Nodosilinea sp. FACHB-141: one gene and its partner. The protein of the gene in region 1 interacts with the protein of each later gene in a pairwise test. Links are inferred from orthologs where the notes say so. Each region holds a gene or a part of one and is shown on either strand. Other genes may lie near its edges.

Evidence for each region.
Region 2: the proteins of H6F59_RS02035 (region 1) and sfsA interact in binary tests that used the Escherichia coli proteins (3 or more experiments, as listed by UniProt). The link is inferred for Nodosilinea sp. FACHB-141 from one-to-one orthologs.

Annotation. Positions count from the first base shown.
Region 1 is NZ_JACJPP010000004.1:159,699-168,163, reverse strand. What follows is about bases 1,881-4,686. They hold H6F59_RS02035 (glutamate-5-semialdehyde dehydrogenase), read left to right. Parts: upstream 1,881-2,522; coding sequence 2,523-3,851; downstream 3,852-4,686. Other genes in these bases: H6F59_RS02030 (PEP-CTERM sorting domain-containing protein), read right to left, coding at 3,877-4,686; H6F59_RS02040 (helix-turn-helix transcriptional regulator), read left to right, coding at 1,992-2,396. Outside these bases: H6F59_RS02060 (class I SAM-dependent RNA methyltransferase), read left to right, coding at 1-198; H6F59_RS02055 (hypothetical protein), read left to right, coding at 385-858; H6F59_RS02050 (cofactor assembly of complex C subunit B), read right to left, coding at 884-1,564; H6F59_RS02045 (metallothionein), read right to left, coding at 1,685-1,855; more of H6F59_RS02030, read right to left, coding at 4,687-4,923; H6F59_RS02025 (hypothetical protein), read right to left, coding at 5,133-5,609; H6F59_RS02020 (hypothetical protein), read right to left, coding at 5,668-6,360; H6F59_RS02015 (DUF3769 domain-containing protein), read right to left, coding at 6,488-8,465. UniProt on the Escherichia coli protein: Catalyzes the NADPH-dependent reduction of L-glutamate 5-phosphate into L-glutamate 5-semialdehyde and phosphate. The product spontaneously undergoes cyclization to form 1-pyrroline-5-carboxylate.
Region 2 is NZ_JACJPP010000021.1:185,661-194,278, forward strand. What follows is about bases 3,038-5,996. They hold sfsA (DNA/RNA nuclease SfsA), read left to right. Parts: upstream 3,038-4,130; coding sequence 4,131-4,862; downstream 4,863-5,996. Other genes in these bases: recJ (single-stranded-DNA-specific exonuclease RecJ), read left to right, coding at 3,038-4,100; H6F59_RS21740 (WecB/TagA/CpsF family glycosyltransferase), read right to left, coding at 4,933-5,670; H6F59_RS21745 (HEAT repeat domain-containing protein), read right to left, coding at 5,821-5,996. Also shown: H6F59_RS21720 (adenylate/guanylate cyclase domain-containing protein), read right to left, coding at 1-225; H6F59_RS21725 (hypothetical protein), read right to left, coding at 368-1,456; more of recJ, read left to right, coding at 1,779-3,037; more of H6F59_RS21745, read right to left, coding at 5,997-6,411; H6F59_RS21750 (HEAT repeat domain-containing protein), read right to left, coding at 6,536-7,369; H6F59_RS21755 (phycobilisome linker polypeptide), read right to left, coding at 7,409-7,633; H6F59_RS21760 (phycobilisome rod-core linker polypeptide), read right to left, coding at 7,729-8,604. UniProt on the Escherichia coli protein: Binds to DNA non-specifically. Could be a regulatory factor involved in maltose metabolism.

The DNA of each region.
Region 1 (8,465 bases):
TTGGGTGCCGACGAAGATCTAGGAGCCTTCTACAAACTGTTGGGGAACGTGCTGAAGCAGCGCTTCAAAGGCTGGACGGCCTTTGTGCTCAGCGGCAACAAAGCCCTGTCGCAACACATTGGCCTCAAATCGGCTCAGCGGGTGGCGGTTTATAACGGCACGCTCCCCTGCCAGTGGCTCAAGTACGAACTGTATTGAGGAATTTCATGGTGAGAGAAGTCTTTGCAACTCGCGAAGCTGTTAGTGTTGACCTCTTCAAAAGATCAGTTGGGTACTGTGATGGTTAAGTTTGAAATCGACGCTTGGCCAGAAAACTTAGCAGGAACCGATTAGGGAGGCATCAACCACATCACATTAATGCAAGGAAGAACATGAGGTTTCAGCATGCATGAGATTCCTGAACCGGAAAAACAGCTCACGGTCGAAGTATTGCTCAAAATGTATGAAACGAGGTACGTGCTTGCCAAACAGGCTGAAGATCGAAGAGCAACCATGAGCAATTTTCTAATTACGATTGCGGCTGCTACCTTTGCCTTTATTTCACAGCAGGGATTTTCTAAGCAAACTATTCCTGTTGGGTTATTGACCATCTTTCTTGGCCTGTTTGGCCTATTCATGTCGGCCAAGTATTCACAGCATTACTTAAAAAACTATCGAGTAGCCAAATTAATCAGCAAGCGCATCGCTCAACTTTGTCCACAGGCACAGTTGCGAGAAATTGAATGCGAAGCGCTAGACGAAAGTGCTAGTCGAGATCCTTTCTTTAGCAAGTTTCCTACTTTATATCTTTGGTCCGCCCTGCACATTATGGTTTGCTTAATTGGTGGGGTGTGTGTTCTATTAGCTCTTCTTCGATAAAAAGTTATCTAATAATTGCTTCTTATCACGCCTGGGAAATCTCTACTTGGACATCTGGGGCAACTGTTGATGTATCTAGGGTATGGCCAAGCTTGTCGGCGATGCCTTCAATCCAGGCTTCGTCTTGGCGGGTATAGCTGCGGGGGGCATTGGCCGCCAAAATCAGCGCGCCGCCCTGGCCCATGGGCTGACAGATCACGCCCTGAGTATTTTCAGGCAAATAGTCGAACTCTACACGGCCTGGGTAAATGCTGAGTTTGACCAGATACACTGCTTTGCCAGTCTCCAACACTCGTTTCAAGATTGGGCCAGGGGTGACCTCAGCATTAGGAGCTAAGATTCCGCGCCGCAGCAGGGTTTTGCCCTGGCGGTAGACGACGACGGAGCGCGTAACGGTGTTGGTCAATAGCAGGTGAGAAGCCCAGGCCAGTTCAGTTTTAGCAGCATCGGGCAGGGCATTATCTAGCTCCAACCCTTCTTTTCCCATCAAGGTAACGGCTTCAGGCAGGGTAGGCTGCACCCGCTGCCATAGCAAGCCCGTCAAAATCAGCAGAGCGCTGAGAATCACACCCATCACATCCGATCGCGCCTGAGATTCGGTCAGAGCTGGAGTCAGCACTCGGTTGAGCAGCAGCAGGGTGCCGCCCAAGCCTCCTGTTACCAGCGGCAGCAGCCGCAGCACCCGGTTTGGGTCATTTTGCGCCATTTTTAGCCTATCCCTTGATTCGCCTCTTCCTTGATTTTAATGGGGTTTAGGCTGCTAGCGGTGAATGGGAACAGCAGGGTGCAGGCAACTGAATCCCCTGCACCTTGCTGTCGCAACGGGTTAGCTATTACAGCCGCAGCCGGTGTGACCACAGCCCGAAGACCCCTCGGGGTGGCCGTCGGCACAGGCATCACTGCAAAAATACTGGCCGTCTTTTTCTAAAGCCTGGCTGGTGTCAACAATGCACAGGCACGAGTCGCAAGCGCATTTCATTTGGGTAACGGTAGTCATGGCAAGTTTCCTCTTAGGTTAAGTGAACTAAACTGATGCTCAAATGCTTGAACACCTGTTCATGAATTGACTATAACATGTGAACAAGTGTTCATGGGTTGAATGGTTCACTATTGTTTGCTGTGATAATTGGGATATGCCTCTAAGCCCTGGCTATTCTTCAGAGATGACTGGTATGGCTGGCGATCGCCCCCCTCTCGATGACCCTTCCTGCCATCACGCTGGTTCATCGCCTGTGGACGAGATTTTGAGCATAGAAAAGGCCCAGCGCATGGCCGAATTTTTCGGCGTGCTGGGCGATCCCAATCGCTGGCGCATTCTCTCGGCTCTGGCTTTGAGCGAAATGCGGGTAGGTGAGCTAGCAACTGCCGTGGCCATGAGCGAGTCGGCGGTGTCCCATCAGCTGCGCATTTTGCGTGCCACTCGCCTGGTCAGCTACCGCAAGCAGGGGCGCAACGTACTCTACTGCCTCAAGGATGATCACGTTTTCAATCTTTATCGGGAAGCGTCGGATCACTTGGATGAACCGTCGGAGGAGTAGGTGGGTGGATGGGTGGATGGGTTAAGGGAGGTGAAGTATTTCTAGACCTCAGACAATAAACCTGAGACCGTAAACCTGTCTCTAGGGAAACGGTAGACTGGAGTATTGCCGGGTTGTCGTATTGCTATGACCGTTTCTCCCCTTGCCCAGGATGCTGCCATTCAGCCGTTGTTGGCGATCGCCCAGGCCACTCGCCAAGCGGCTCAAACTTTAGCTAGCCTGTCTGCTGAAGCCAAGAATCAAGCGATCGAGGCGGCGGCAGCCGCCCTTGAAACCAATGCCGATCGCATTGTGGCGGCCAACCAAGCAGATTGCGAGGCTGCCATAGCTGACAACCTGGCCAAGCCGCTGTACGGACGGCTCAAGCTCGACGGGGTGAAGCTGGCGGGGGCGATTGCTGGTGTGCGCGACGTAGCCCGCCTGCCCGACCCGGTAGGAACGGTGCAAATTCACCGCGAGCTAGACGAGGGATTAGTGCTCAAGCGGCTGGCGGTGCCCTTGGGGGTGCTGGGGGTGATCTTTGAGTCGCGCCCCGACGCAGTGATGCAAATTTCGGCCCTGGCGATTAAGTCGGGCAACGGAGTGATTCTTAAGGGGGGCAAGGAGGCGGTGCGATCGTGCACCGCTTTAGTGGAGGCGATCAAAGAGGGGCTTGAGAATGCTGGAGTAGACCCAGCGGCAGTGCAGCTCTTGACTACCCGCGAAGAAACCCGTGCCCTGCTGGCTCTAGAAGGTTACGTGGATCTGATCATTCCACGCGGCTCCAACGCGTTTGTGCGGTTTGTGCAAGAGAATACGCGCATTCCGGTGCTGGGCCACGCCGATGGCATCTGCCATTTGTACATCGACAGCGAAGTAAATCTGGCTCAGGCGATCGCGATCGCCGTCGATGCCAAAACCGCCTATCCCTCGGCCTGCAATGCGATCGAAACCCTGCTAATTCACCAAGATGCTGCTGTTCAAGGATTGCCACCTCTGGCGGCGGCGCTACGGGCTGCCCAAGTAGAGCTGCGTGGCGATCAGCAGGCGCAGCAGATTTTGCCCGATTTAGCCCCCGCCACAGAGGAAGACTGGGCGACGGAGTACAGCGACCTGATTTTGGCCATTAAAGTTGTGGCGTCGGTGGAGGAGGCGATCGCCCACATCAATACCTACGGGTCGCGCCATACGGAAGCCATTGCCACTCAAAACCCTGCCACCGCTGCCCACTTTATGGATCGTGTCGATGCCGCAGGGGTCTACCATAACTGTTCGACCCGCTTTGCCGACGGCTTTCGCTATGGCTTTGGGGCCGAAGTCGGCATCAGCACCCAAAAGATGCCCCCTCGCGGCCCGGTGGGATTAGAGGGGTTGGTTACCTATAAATATCAGCTAGTAGGTGACGGTCACGTTTCTGTGACTTACAGCGGCAGTGACGCCAAACCCTTCACTCACAGAGATTTGGACTTACAGTAGCTACGGCAGGATAAACAAATACTGGTTAGCGGCGGCGAGAGAGCATGAGGCCACCAGCGGCGATCGCCAGCCCTCCCAAAGCAAAGGGCTCTGGCACTGGCTGCGCGGCATAGAGAATACCAATGGGGCGCTGTAGCTTAGGGTTGGCGTCGGCTAGCAGCGATCGCTCTTTGGTCGGCCCATCGTATTTGAGGATGGAGCCAATTTCCGAAACGATGTCAAACCCCACGGTAAACAGATCGCCATTGGGGGCAAAGGCTAAGCTGCCGATAAAGCTACTGCTCGGCACAGAGCCGGTATAGTTGGTCGATAGTTCTCCCAACAGCGTCCCTGTGAGAGAGTCGTAGCGACGAATGCCATTGGCAAAATCGCTGACCAGCAGTTCACCGCTGAGAGGATCCATCGCCATGCCCAAGAAGCTCACAAATCCTCTGCTGTCGGGCGAAGGCTCGGGCTGCTCAGCAAACACCATCCTGGCTTTAGTGGCAATGTCATAGCTGAGAATAATGCTGGGCTGGCCAAAGACGGGCATGCCTTCCACTGCAACGCTGCCCTGAGTCGTCACATAGAGCCGACCATCGGGGTCAAAGAGCAGGCCGTTGGGGCCATTGAGGCCGTTGGGGACGATCCCCTGACGTTGGGCGAAAACGTCAACAAACTCCCCGGTGGTGCCGTCGTAGCGCAGGATCTCGTCGGACAAAAAGCTGCTGACGTACAGGTTGCCGTCGGGGCCAAAAGCCACACCATAGGGACGAAACAGGCCATTCCCCGAAGCAAACACGTCGATGAACTCACCCTCGGGGGTAAACCGCAAAATGGCAGAGTTTTCTGGGGTAGTGCCGCTGCTGATATATAAATTGCCATCAGGCCCATACACAAAGGTATCGGGGCTATCTAGCAGACCGTTATCTGGAATTAGTTCTCCGCGAAAATCACCGGTAATTTCATCAAAAATAACGATGTTATTGCCCGAAGTGTTCCCTACCAGCAGGGCTGCATTCGCCGCCATAGAAAACGTTGCGACGCCAAGGGTGCTCAGCAACGGAAGACCAAATTGGGTCAAATATTTCATGGCGCTGCCGGAGAAACTGCGTGTAAACACTGAGATGCTCATCCAAATTCTCTGTTGAATTTGACAAGGGAACTGTGCCTACTCCGACATTTGCTTTGATTTCATCAAATCTTTATAGGAAGCCCACTATTGCATTCGCGCGTTTCCCTAGCGTCCTGGTAGAGCGAAGCATCACCTACTGCTGCTCCTGAGCAATTTTTCTTGACGGCCTAATTCCCTAATGCCTCGTCCAGCACCTGGCGCGCTGATTCTGCCTGGGCTTTGGCTTCTTTGAATCGCAGGTTGCTCTGAGCAAACGATTTCAAAATTTTAAAGCCATCCTTCAATTCAGTCACTTGGTCGTCGGTCATCGGGTCATCGGTAAACAGCAGATCTACAAGGTTACGCACCTGAAGAGCTTCATCGCGAGATGACTGTACTTTTACCTTGAGCGTGGCCAACTGGTTCAAAACCTGAATGGCTTCTACGACGGCGTCTTCTTGCTGCTGCACGGCGGCTGAGGAGGTAGGGGGCTGCACTTCTACAAGTTGCTCGACGCTAAAGCCATCAGCCAAAGCGGTGGGCAGTTCGCCATCGTCAAGCATAGCCATGAGCTGATCCATCGCCTTATCGCGAGCTTTGCGGGAATCTTTGCCCGATACTGTCAAAACGACATCTGGGCTCTGGGCCAGAGTATATTGAACCATTTAGTGTAGATCGTGCGTACTATGTCAGTATACGCTACCAAGTCTCCAGGGCAGGCATTTATTCTCGCATGCCCCCTTGTACCACCGATCGCAGCCGCTCGTGCAGCTCTGACCCATCACGCCGGGGTACAAAGGGCTGAATCATGTCGGCCTGGTGCCAGGGGGATGCAGCCTCTGCAGGCAGCGGGCGAAAGTTGGGAATATCGGGAGTGTCTGGGGCTGAGGCGATCGCCGGTTCGCTTGTCGCCTCAGCTCCTGGCTCACCGTCGTCCAAGGAACCAGTCGTTGCCTCTACTTCTGAATTGGTTGCGATCGAGGCAGGTGTAAAGTCGGTAGACGCAGCGCTGGAGAGCGGTGCGTCAGTTTCTAGTGGAGCATCAATCTCTAAATTTAAGCTGGCCGGAGCGATCGACGGCAGAGCCCGACGAACGGGTGAGGACTCTGTGCCATCACCATAGCCGGTAGGGCAGAGCAGCGATTGGCCTAAAATAATGGATTCAAACTCGCGATTGAAGTGGCGAATGGGCTGACCTCGCCGCTGCCATAGCTTGAGAATTTGGTCGATAGAAATAACTTTGTAGCGCCCTTGATAAAGGGCTTCGGTAATAGCGTGGCTTACCCAAACTGAGCCAAACTCTTCCAACCAACCGGCAATGACAGCTTTGGTAGGATAGTCCTCAGCCTCAAAGCTGTAGCTGGTGAGCAACTGGTAGATGGGCTCAACATCTGGAGTGTTGCTGAGGTAAGTCATGATGGTTTGCCTACGCGTTAATCCCCACTGAATGGGGCATTTTAGGTAGTCATTACCTTTCAGCTTAATCTTAAGCCTGCGTAAAGACTACCATCGTAAGGTTTATTACCGTCTATGGAAGGCAGAGCTACTGCACCACCACATCACTAGGGGTATCTGGTGGTGAATCAAAGGGAGCAGTGCGCCCCACCCAATCAAAGCCGCTAAGCCGAAATCCTAGGAAACCGGTTTCTTGAGTGGGGCTATAGGTTACCAGTAGCCCGTAGGCTCGGCGACGGTATTCAAAAATGAGGTTGCTATCAATGGTGCGCCCGCTATCCACGTTAATCGAGGCCTGAAAACCGGCTAGAAAAGGACCATAAATCTGCTGAATAATGCCCCCAGACAGCACGTTTCGATCGACCGCTCGATCGAACAGAAAGGGAGATGTATCGCCACCGACGAGAGTGTGTCTAAAGCCAATATTGAACTGGGTGTAGTCGAAGGTTTTACGCTGTAAGTGGCCCAGCTGACCCGACAAAATAACTCTGGTTTCTAACGACTCTTGGAAGTCGCTGCTGGTGTAGTAGGTAGCTCCACTTCGTAGCCCGACCCCTAGCGCCAGGTTGGGTACCAGCGGTCGGGGAGAATAGCGCAACCCTTCGGTGGCGGTAGCAGGTAGCGGTTGCCCCTGCCACAGCAAGAAGTTGCGGGTGAGGTCAGCACTACCCTGAAAACGAAACAGGCTGGCTAAGCCTATACCTTCCCCAGGGTCTAAGAGATCAGGCCGGTCGGTGTTGGCCGTAATGTATTGCCCAGACACCTGATAGGTGAGATCAATACCGCTGTTACCCAGAGCCACTACGGGAGACTCAAGCAGGGCACCAATGGTGTTTTGCACATCCTGATACCCGAGGGAGCCGTTGAAAAGGCGATCGCGGTAGCTATACTCCAAAGTAAGGCGGTGGGTGCCAAGCAACTGCCGAGCCCGAAAGCTGGCCCGAAATCGCTCGCTAAAGTTTGCCAAGTCAAACCCCGCTAAGCTCGCAGAGCCCAACACTTGGGTGCGCGGCCCCAAAGAACCCTCAACCTGGGCTGCCAAACCAAAGTTGGCGGGGTCACCGATATTGTAGTTTGAGGCGCCCAACCAGCGGGAGATGAAAAACTGAGGCGCGATCGTAACGTTTAAAGGCCCTACCCTATTGATCGGCAGCGGGGCTTCGACGTACAGGCCACCGCGATCACGCCCATCAATGCCAATGCCCGCTGGCAACGGATTTAGGGCTTCTGGAGGCAGCTGCCCTCGGGTAAGCACAAAGCGATTTCTAAACAACGGAATGGAAAGGCCCTGGTTAAATACCAGCCGGGGGTTTTCAAACACCAGCTCGTCTTCTAACTCATTGATGGGTGTAAGCCGCACACTATTGGCCCTAAACTCCAAGTCTGGGGGCGAGAAGGGATCGTTTGTCAGCCGAACTTGCTCGCCATACCAGCCGTCAGCATCAAAGGAAATTTGCTCGGCCTCAAACCGTACCCGCTCAATTGGGCGCTGTTCACCCCCCAGCAGCACTTGGGGATCGCCCGTCGCCAGGGCAATCCCGCCTGGGCTGGTGACTTGGGAAATGGACCTCTGATTTTGTAGCCGATAGTCGAGAGGAACGTTAGAACCCTGCCCTAGACCAGCCGAATCGGTGGAGAAATCGTCTTCTAGGGCGGGCAGCTCTAGCTCACCTCGGCTCTCGGTAATCGTGCCTGCACCCTGCAATAGGTTGTAGGTAGCTGTTGCGCCCTCAATAATTTGATTGTTGCGGTTAAAGAAAACGTTGCCTTCGGCTCGCAGATGGCGATTGACTAAGTTAGCCCAGAGGCGATCGGCGGCTAGCTGTCCCGTGCCAAACTGCACCAGCACATCGCCTGTAGCAGTGACAACCTGGCGAACGGGCTCAAACTCTTGGCGATCGGCCCGCAGTAATATGGAGCCTACCCCCTCAGCCGGCAGTTCTGTTTCGACGGGGGCATCTTCGACGGGGGTGTCGGGTGATTCAGGCTCAGGCGGTTCAGCCTCAGAATTTTCGGGTTGAGGGCTTTCAGGCCCAGGATTAAGAGGTTCTGAATCGACTTCAACC
Region 2 (8,618 bases), on another replicon or contig:
GTGCTTGAGCTGCTGACACAGGGAGTAGCCATCCATGTCGGGCAGCAAAATATCGAGCAGCACCAGCCCTGGGCGTCCTGCTGAGATCAGCGCGATCGCCTGCTGTCCACTTTCAGCCACCTGAATTCGGTACCCCTGCTGGCTCAAGAGCCGCTGCAGCAGGCACGATGTCTCGGCATCGTCATCGACGATGACTAAATCAATGGCAATGGGGGCATCATCCACAGCACGGGGGCAGGGCAGACTAGGGGATTGGTCTAAGCATACGGGTATTGAGCCGAAACGATGCACCGGATCTACACCCTGGGCACTAGGGTAACGCCATCGTGCCAGAGGGTGTGCTCAAAGGAGAATGATTGATGGCTAGCTACCGCACCTTAAGCGCGCCACCACGGTTGCGGTAGCCCGTCACCAAGCCCTGGCGAAAGGTAACTTCGCCGTCTGAAAAGTGAAACACTTCTTCGCAGCTGTTGTCGTTGCGGCTAATGGCCACCGGGGTTTGCCCCTCGGCCCGCAGCACTTCAGTGCGACTGGAGCCCATGGTCCAAAACTCGGCAGCAGTTTGACCGGGGAGCAGGGCCGGGGGTTGCGCCGACACCTTAAGGTTTTGGTCAGAGTTGAGGTAGCCAATCACCTGGCCATTTTCGAACAGCACCGAGCTTTTGCCGTAGTACAAGGTGGTAAAACCGTTCGAGGTGTATTGCTCTTGGCGAGTGGGTGTGCCCTGGAGCCGCAACACGTCGGTTTCGGTAGATCCTAAGGTCCAGTTGTCCTGGGGCGCACTGACTGAAACCACCACGTCGCCGTCGGCTAGGACCTGGAGGTTGCCGTCGGGGTTGTCGTACTGCTTCACGTAGCCGTTGTGCAGCTCAACGATGCTGTTGCCGTAGCGCAGGGTTTGCTGACAAGCCCCCTGGTACTGCATGGTTTGGGAAGGTGCTCCCTGAATTGCTGTTACCAAATCGCGATCGGAGCCTAAGGTCCAGTAGTTTTTTTGGTCAGGGGCGCGGCTGGCCCGGTTACCCACATTGCTTTGGGCATACTGCAAGTTGCGCTCGTACTCGACGACTTTTTGCTTGGCTAGATCCGCATTAGTGTGGCCATTGGGTACCGCTCGCATGTAGGCGATCGCCCGCTGCCAGAGAATGACCACCTCAGCCCACTCTTCGCTAAACTCTGCGCTTTGGGTGAGCTGTGCCGCTTTCATGGCCTGCTCAGAGCCCTGACGAAACGCATCATTGTTAACGGACACAGCAGCGCGAGCGGGCAGCCACGACCAGGTGCGCTCTTGGGGATTAAGAAATATAAAACCAGCGGCGATGCCGAGGCCTACCGATAGCCCAACCGCACTCCAAGTCAGCCGTTCTCGCAGGGTTTGCCCCGGTCGCTTGAGTACAAAACTGTACAGGGTTTGAGGATTTTGCCCGTCTAGCTCAGGATGGCTACGTTTAGTCATAGGGATTAAGGAGGAGTGAACAACCCCAGTACCAGTCTGTGGGCTAAGGGCCACAGCAGAACTCGTCTGGAGCTTCCGTTAAGGATCAAAACCTAAGGAGATATGCAGAGAATAGGAGAGGATAAAGCCCCAGGATAACGCCGGAGAGCGCAGAATTAGTATGGGTATATTTAGCCAAACGGCGGAACCTTTAGTCCTCGCCCAAGCTATCTCACAAAACTGGACTATGATTTTAGGCTTTCTTTAGTTTACGGAAGCTTATTTAAATTGCCCGTCTGAGTCAAACTCCCACCACCTCCACCTCACTATTTCCTGATCTCCCATGGATGCCCTACCGCTGCGCTGGAACCTGCCCAAGGCGGATGCCGCCCCTGAAAGCTGGGTAGCGACAGTAGCTCGGGCAGTTCCAGGAACAACGCCGCCCCGCTGGCTGGCCCAGGTGCTGTGGCAGCGACAGCTAGGTTCTACAGAACCGCTGGAGGGCTGGCTGAACCCGGCTCTCTACCAGCCCACCCCCGCTAGCACCCTGGGGCCAGCAATGGCGATCGCCGTCAGCCGCCTCAAGCAGGCGATCGCCACTGAGGAAAAAGTAGCAATCTGGGGAGACTTTGACGCCGATGGGGTAACCTCTACCGCCGTACTGTGGGATGGGCTGGGGCAGCTGATCCCTAAGGGCGATCGCCTCACCTATTTCATCCCCAACCGCCTCAGTGAATCCCACGGGCTGTCGCAGCGGGGCCTTGACCATTTGGCTGAGTGGGGTGCAACCCTGCTGGTGACCTGCGACACCGGCAGCACCAGCGGCACTGAGATTGCCTACGCCAAGACTCTGGGCCTGGAGGTGATCGTCACCGACCACCACACTCTGCCAGAAGACGACATTGGCGCGATCGCGCTAATCAACCCCCGCAGCCTGCCCCCCGAACATCCCTTAGCCACGCTGTCGGGGGTGGCGGTAGCCTACAAGCTGCTAGAGGGGCTATACGCAGCGCTGGATACTCCCCCCCCGCTACCGCTCGATCACGTACTTGATCTAGTAGCCATTGGCCTGATTGCCGACCTGGTAGAGCTGCGGGGCGACTGCCGATACTTGGCTCAGATCGGGCTGCAGCGCCTGCAAACCCAAACCCAGCCCAATTCGCCCTACCCACGACCAGGGCTGGCTGAGCTACTGGCGTTGTGCAAGCGCACAGGCGATCGCCCCACCGATATTTCCTTTGGGCTGGGGCCGCGCATCAATGCTGTCAGCCGCATCCACGGGGACGCTAGCTTTTGTGTGGAGCTACTGACTAGTCGCGATCGCGATCGCACCAAAACCCTGGCCTACGAGGCCGAACTGGCCAACACCCGCCGCAAAGCCCTCCAGCGCGACCTTTACAGCCAGGTGATGGCGCGTCTAGCCCAGGTCGATTTGGCCACCACTCGCTGCCTGGTGCTGGCCGACGAGTCTTGGCCCACCGGCATCTTGGGATTGGTAGCGGGGCAAGTAACCCAAGCTCTCGGACGCCCAACCATTCTGCTGCGCATCGATCCGCCCTCGGAGGACGGTAGCCCTCGGCTGGCACGGGGGTCAGCCCGCTCGGTGACAGGGCTCGATCTCTACCAACTATTTCAGGCACAATCGGCGTTACTAACCGGCTTTGGCGGCCATCCTTTAGCGGCGGGGCTGACGCTGCCCGTGGAACATATTGAGGTGCTAGCGGCGGCACTCAACCGTATGGTGCGCGAGCAGTTGGGGGGCGACGGTGCGCCCCAGCCCCTGCTTCAGGTTGATCTCACGGTGACGGTGGCGGATCTGGGTCAACCCCTGTTTCGCGAACTCAAGTGGCTGGAGCCCTGCGGCATGGGCAACCCTGTGCCGAAGCTGCTGCTTGGCAATGTCTGGTTTCGGAATGTCTTTCACAAGAAATTGCGCGATCGCCAAAATAAAGCCGTGAGCTTCATCAAAACTGAGTTTGAGCTGTGGGATGACGCAGCCGAGGCAGGCTTTCCCGGCGAGTGGTGGGGCCACTACCGCGACGAACTTCCTCCAGGCCGCTGCGATGTGGTGGTCGAACTCGACTTCAACAGCAACACCGGCTACCACGTCAAGCTCATAGACGTGCGTCCTATTGCCGTAGGCAAGCCGGAGTCAGAACTAAGACCGTCTAACTCCGTTCTCGACTGGCGGCAGCATACCCCTGAGGATCAGGAGCACGTCCTGATAGTCAACCAGATACCGATGCAGTGGAGCGACTGGCAGGTGTGGCAGCGGCAGGCCGCCCAGGCAAAGCTGCCCCTAGCCCTAGCCTTTTCTCCGGCGATCGATGACCTGTCGCCAGGGGAGGTTTGGCAAGAGCTGGTGGGCTTAGCCAAGTACCTAGCCCGCACTCAAACTCCGGTAACCCGGTCGCAGCTGGGCGATCGCCTGCGCCTCTCACCCACCAGCCTTTCCCTCGGCTTAGCCGCCCTGGCAACCGCCGGGTTTAAGATCGCCGCCCCAGACAGCACCGCCCCTGAGGCAGACACAATCATCGTTCAGGTTGACCCTACCCCGGTTTCGCCTGACCCAGCAGCCGTACAACATTTTCTCGAAGTGGTGCAAGAGGAGCAATTTCGCCGCCGCTATTTTGCCCAGGTGCCGGTGGCTGCCCTTTCCTGGTAGGGTGGGCACTGCGCACCATCTTCCGCCGTCATGACTGCCGACTGGTTCTATCCTTTTCCGCCCTTGATTGAGGGCACAGTACTCAAGCGCTACAAGCGATTTTTTGTTGATATTGAGCTAGAAACCGGTCAGGTAATCGTTGCCCACTGCCCTAATACCGGACCTATGACTGGGGTATACCACGTCGGTGGACGCGCACTGGTTTCCTACAACTCCAACCCCAAACGGAAGCTGGCTTACACCTGGGAACTGGCAGAGGTGTGCGACACTGTGCCCACCTGGGCCGGAGTCAACACAGCGCGGCCCAATCGCGTGGTGAAGTCGCTGCTGGAGGCACGACAAATTCCAGAGCTAGGCGACTACACTTCCATTCGCCCAGAGGTGCGCTACGGCGGTGACGGCAAAAGCCGAATCGACTTTGTCATTTCTGGGGAGGATACAGCCTTAACAACCTACGTTGAGGTCAAAAATACCACCTGGGCCAAGGGCACCCTGGCCCTGTTTCCCGATACAGTGACCACCCGCGGCCAAAAGCATTTAAGAGAACTGGCGGCGCTGGTTCCTGAAACCCAGGCGGCGATGCTGTACTTCATCAGCCGAGGCGACTGTACCGACTTTGCCCCTGGAGACGAGACCGACCCCACGTATGGCCTGCTGCTGCGTGAAGCCATAGCGAAGGGCGTTAAGGTGCTGCCCTGCCGGTTTGAAGTGACTCCGGCTGGGCTGCGATATTTGGGTTTGGCAAATCTGAGGCTGAATTGAGGAAGGTGTAAGGTGCAGGGTACAAGGTTCAAGGGTGTGCCTTATACCCTGCACCCTACACCCTGACTTTCTAGCGGGCCGAGTAGGTGAGCGATCGCCACGCAAAATGAGGCAACGCCAACATCCGCCGCCAGCGCCAGGGCTCTTTGTAAAGGCGGTAGAGCCATTCCAGGTGATTGTTGCACATCCACTCGGGGGCGCGAGACTTGACCCCGGCCCAGATATCAAAGCTGCCGCCGACGCCAATCCACACGCTGTTGGGGCAGAGGTAGCGGTGGTCACGAATCCACAGTTCTTGTCTGGGCACACCCATACCAACCAAAATCACGCTGGGCTGGAGCTGCTCTAAATGGCGCAAAAACTCGGGTTGATCGGTTGGCCCTAGGTAGCCATGTTGGGTGCCCACTACCTTAAGCCCGGCTATCTGGCGCTGCCAATACATAGCGGCGCGATCGGCCACGCCGGGTACACCGCCATACATAAAGACTGTCTCTTGGGGAGAGATGCGCTTGAGTACTGTGGCAGCCAGCTCAATACCCGGCGCGCGCGCTATCCGCTGCCCCTTGGTACGAAAGTAGAGCACGACCCCCGCCCCGTCGGGAATCACAAGTTCGGCATTGACGATGACCTGTCGCAGGTCGGGGTTTTGGTCGGCCTGCATGGCCATTTCGGCATTCAGAGTGACCACATGAGCCCCATACCCTCGACGATACTGATCGACGAGCCAGTTTGCATAGTCGGTCCGCCAGTGAACAGGCAGCCCCATCACCTGCAAGACTTCTGGTGCATTTGACTGTGCCACCGCCATGAACACCTTCCCCAACTCAATTGTGGGCGCTAAACCGCTGAGTGTCTGTCTTCAACGCTCGGGCTTGGGCCCCTGTGCGCATTAACCATAGAAGACCATACCTCGAAACTGAATCAATGTGTTGCATTTCTCAACGTCAAGGCAGAGGCTTTAATTCATAGCGTCGACCAATTCTCCCAAGGCCTCTAGGGCCTTACAGGCCCGGGCCTGCACAGCAGGAGTTTCGTCATGGTGAAAGGCCTGCTGAAGACAGACGAGAATCGGCGGCTTTTGAGTTTCAGGCTCCGCTAGAGCTTTTGCTAGGCCTTCGAGAGCAGCCATTGCTGCGTAGCGCACTACCCATTCTGGGTCCTGGGCCGCTCCAATCAATACGTCAAGCACCTCTTGTTGAGATGAGGGCGCTTGGTCGGTAGGCAGCTTAGCCCAATCGATGGTGCCCAACCCTCGGGCTGCGGCGCGGCGTACGCTTAGGGCAAAATCTCCTTTGGCCGTTTCTAGCAGCACGGGCAGGGCACGGGGGTCGCCAATCAGGGCCACGGCCCGAATAGCCCAGGCTCTAGCGCCATAGTTGTAGCCATCAATTTGTTCTAACAGCGCCGGCACTGCGTCTTGGCCTAGGGCCACCAGCCCATCCACTGCGGCCACCGCAGCACCAGGATTGTTATAGCCCAGCACGGTAATTAGGGTAGGGATAGCGGCGACATCTTGAGCAGCTGCTAGATGATGGACCGCAACAACCATTGCGCCCTTAGAATCAGCGGCTTCGACCGCTCGAACTAGCTCTGCTACTGTCGCGCCCACAACTAACCGTTCTCCAGCCCTATTGATACCCAATTTATTCGTTTGTGCTGCAAGCCCTCAGCACTTACAGCAGCTCATCCATTAGTAACAATACCTGGCGGGCTTCATCTGTCAAACCGCGTTGGGGAAACCCAATCTGCCGCAGGTGAGTTTCTAAAACGCCTTGGAGGGCGATCAGCTTGAGGCTGTTTTCGGCTAGGGTGGCGGCAATGGGCTGGGCGGCAGGCAAGTAGCCGATCGCCCCTAAATCCATCATGGCCGATCGCCGCAGCTGTAAGTTGGGCTCTTGCAGGCGTTGTACCAGGCGATCGCAGTAGGTCGCCTGCCCTGTCAGCTGATAGAGGGCACGGGTGGCTGCATTTTGCACTTGGGCCACCTCATGCTCTAAAAACGGGGTGATTTCGTCGACTGCATCGGTGGCGCCTAGGGTGCCCAGGGCCTCCAACACAGCGTTGTAGGGCTGCACTAGATGAGGCTTATCGGGCACCGCAACCGCAGCGGCAACCCCTCCAGCCAGCAGCGAGCGCAGTGCTGGAATCGCCTGAGGATCGCCCAGGGACTCTAGCGCTTGGGCAGCGGACTCGCGCACGTAGTAGTCGTCGCACTCTAGACATTGAATCAGCGCCGGAACAACGGTGCGATCGCCCAGTTTACCCAGTGCTCGAGCGGCATTGCGACGCAGCGGGTACCCCCCATCGGGGGCGCGATCGCCCTCATCCTCCAAAGCCGACACCAGACCGGCGATCGCCTCGGGTTGGGCCACGCGAAAGCGCCCCAGCCACCAGGCAGCGTAGTAGCGCAGGCCGGTATCAGCGGTTTGGCGCAGGTTTTCGATGGCCTGCTCCACCGTCAGGGATTCTCCCTCGGCGTTGACCAACTGCTGCGGATTTTGTCCCATACCTTAGTATGTCTCCAGCATTTGCAGATCCGCCTTAGCTTAGTCAGCCGACAAAGGCTGAATGCTGACGATTTTGCCGCCCATACGGGTAATGCGCTGCATTTCTTCGTTCATGCGGCTGTAGGGCACCTTGATAAAGGTGCTGCCGCTGTGACGAATGGGGTAGTTATTTTGGTCGGTGGCGTCGTTTTGGCGCAGCCCCTCAACCTCGTAGAGAAAAATGCGGTTAGTAGTCTGACTGCCAAAGGCGTTTTGAGCGAGCATAGGAAACTCTCCTGGTCGTTGCGAGATCTCGACGAATACGGCGTTTCATACATCACTGGCGCCTTCATAGAGAATGCGCCAGTGATGCTATTTAACTAGAGGCTAGCAGCGGTAACGCTGGTTACCCTACCACCCTGCTTATGAATCTGCTGAAGCTTGGCAGACAGCTGTTCGTAGGGCACCAGGTAGGCGGTATTGATGCGCCGTACCTTAGGATAGCGAGGCAGGTTAGCCCCAGACACCTCAATCCGGTAGACTTTGCCAGCACCGACACCGTAGGGGGTGGACCCACCTAGGGCCTGGCTGGGAGTAGTCAGCTTGTTAGCCTGGGATGACCAGCCAGCAGCAGCACTGGTGGGGCTGATGATCGAAGACGAGGTGTTGCGGCCCAGTTCCCCAGCTAGGCGAGACTTTTTGCCGCCCGCCTGGGAAGTATCACTGGTGGCGTAGCCCCGATACATTTGGAACATCCGGGTAAAGCCTACCGAACGCTGCCCCGCTTGATAAACAAAGCTGCGGTAGTAGGGCACTACGTTGTCGCCAAAGTTAGCCTGGTACTCTTCGCTGTCGATGAACGAGTCAACATCGGCATCGTAGCCCTGGGTCTCGTAGCGATCGAGGTGATCAACCACCTCAGACTCGTCGTAGACGGCGCGACCGAGCAGGTGCTTGGTGTGCAGCTCAATCACGCGGGTTTGGAAATTGCCGTAGAAGAATTTTTCTTTGTAGAGCTCAGACTTGGCCACAGCCCGTACAAAATCGCGCACGCTGATGTAGCCATTCTTGAGCAGCGACTCGGCACCGACTAGGCGCTCAGATTTCATCAGGTAGTCGTTACCCAACAGCTGGCGATACACGGCTCGGATGACCACTTCGGCATCATCGGCAGTCCAGTTGGCGCGCAGCTCTACGGGCAGGGTTTCATCAAACGCAGCGGTTCCCAACCGGGATGCTGCTGTCGTAATAGGCACAGGATTATCCTCCT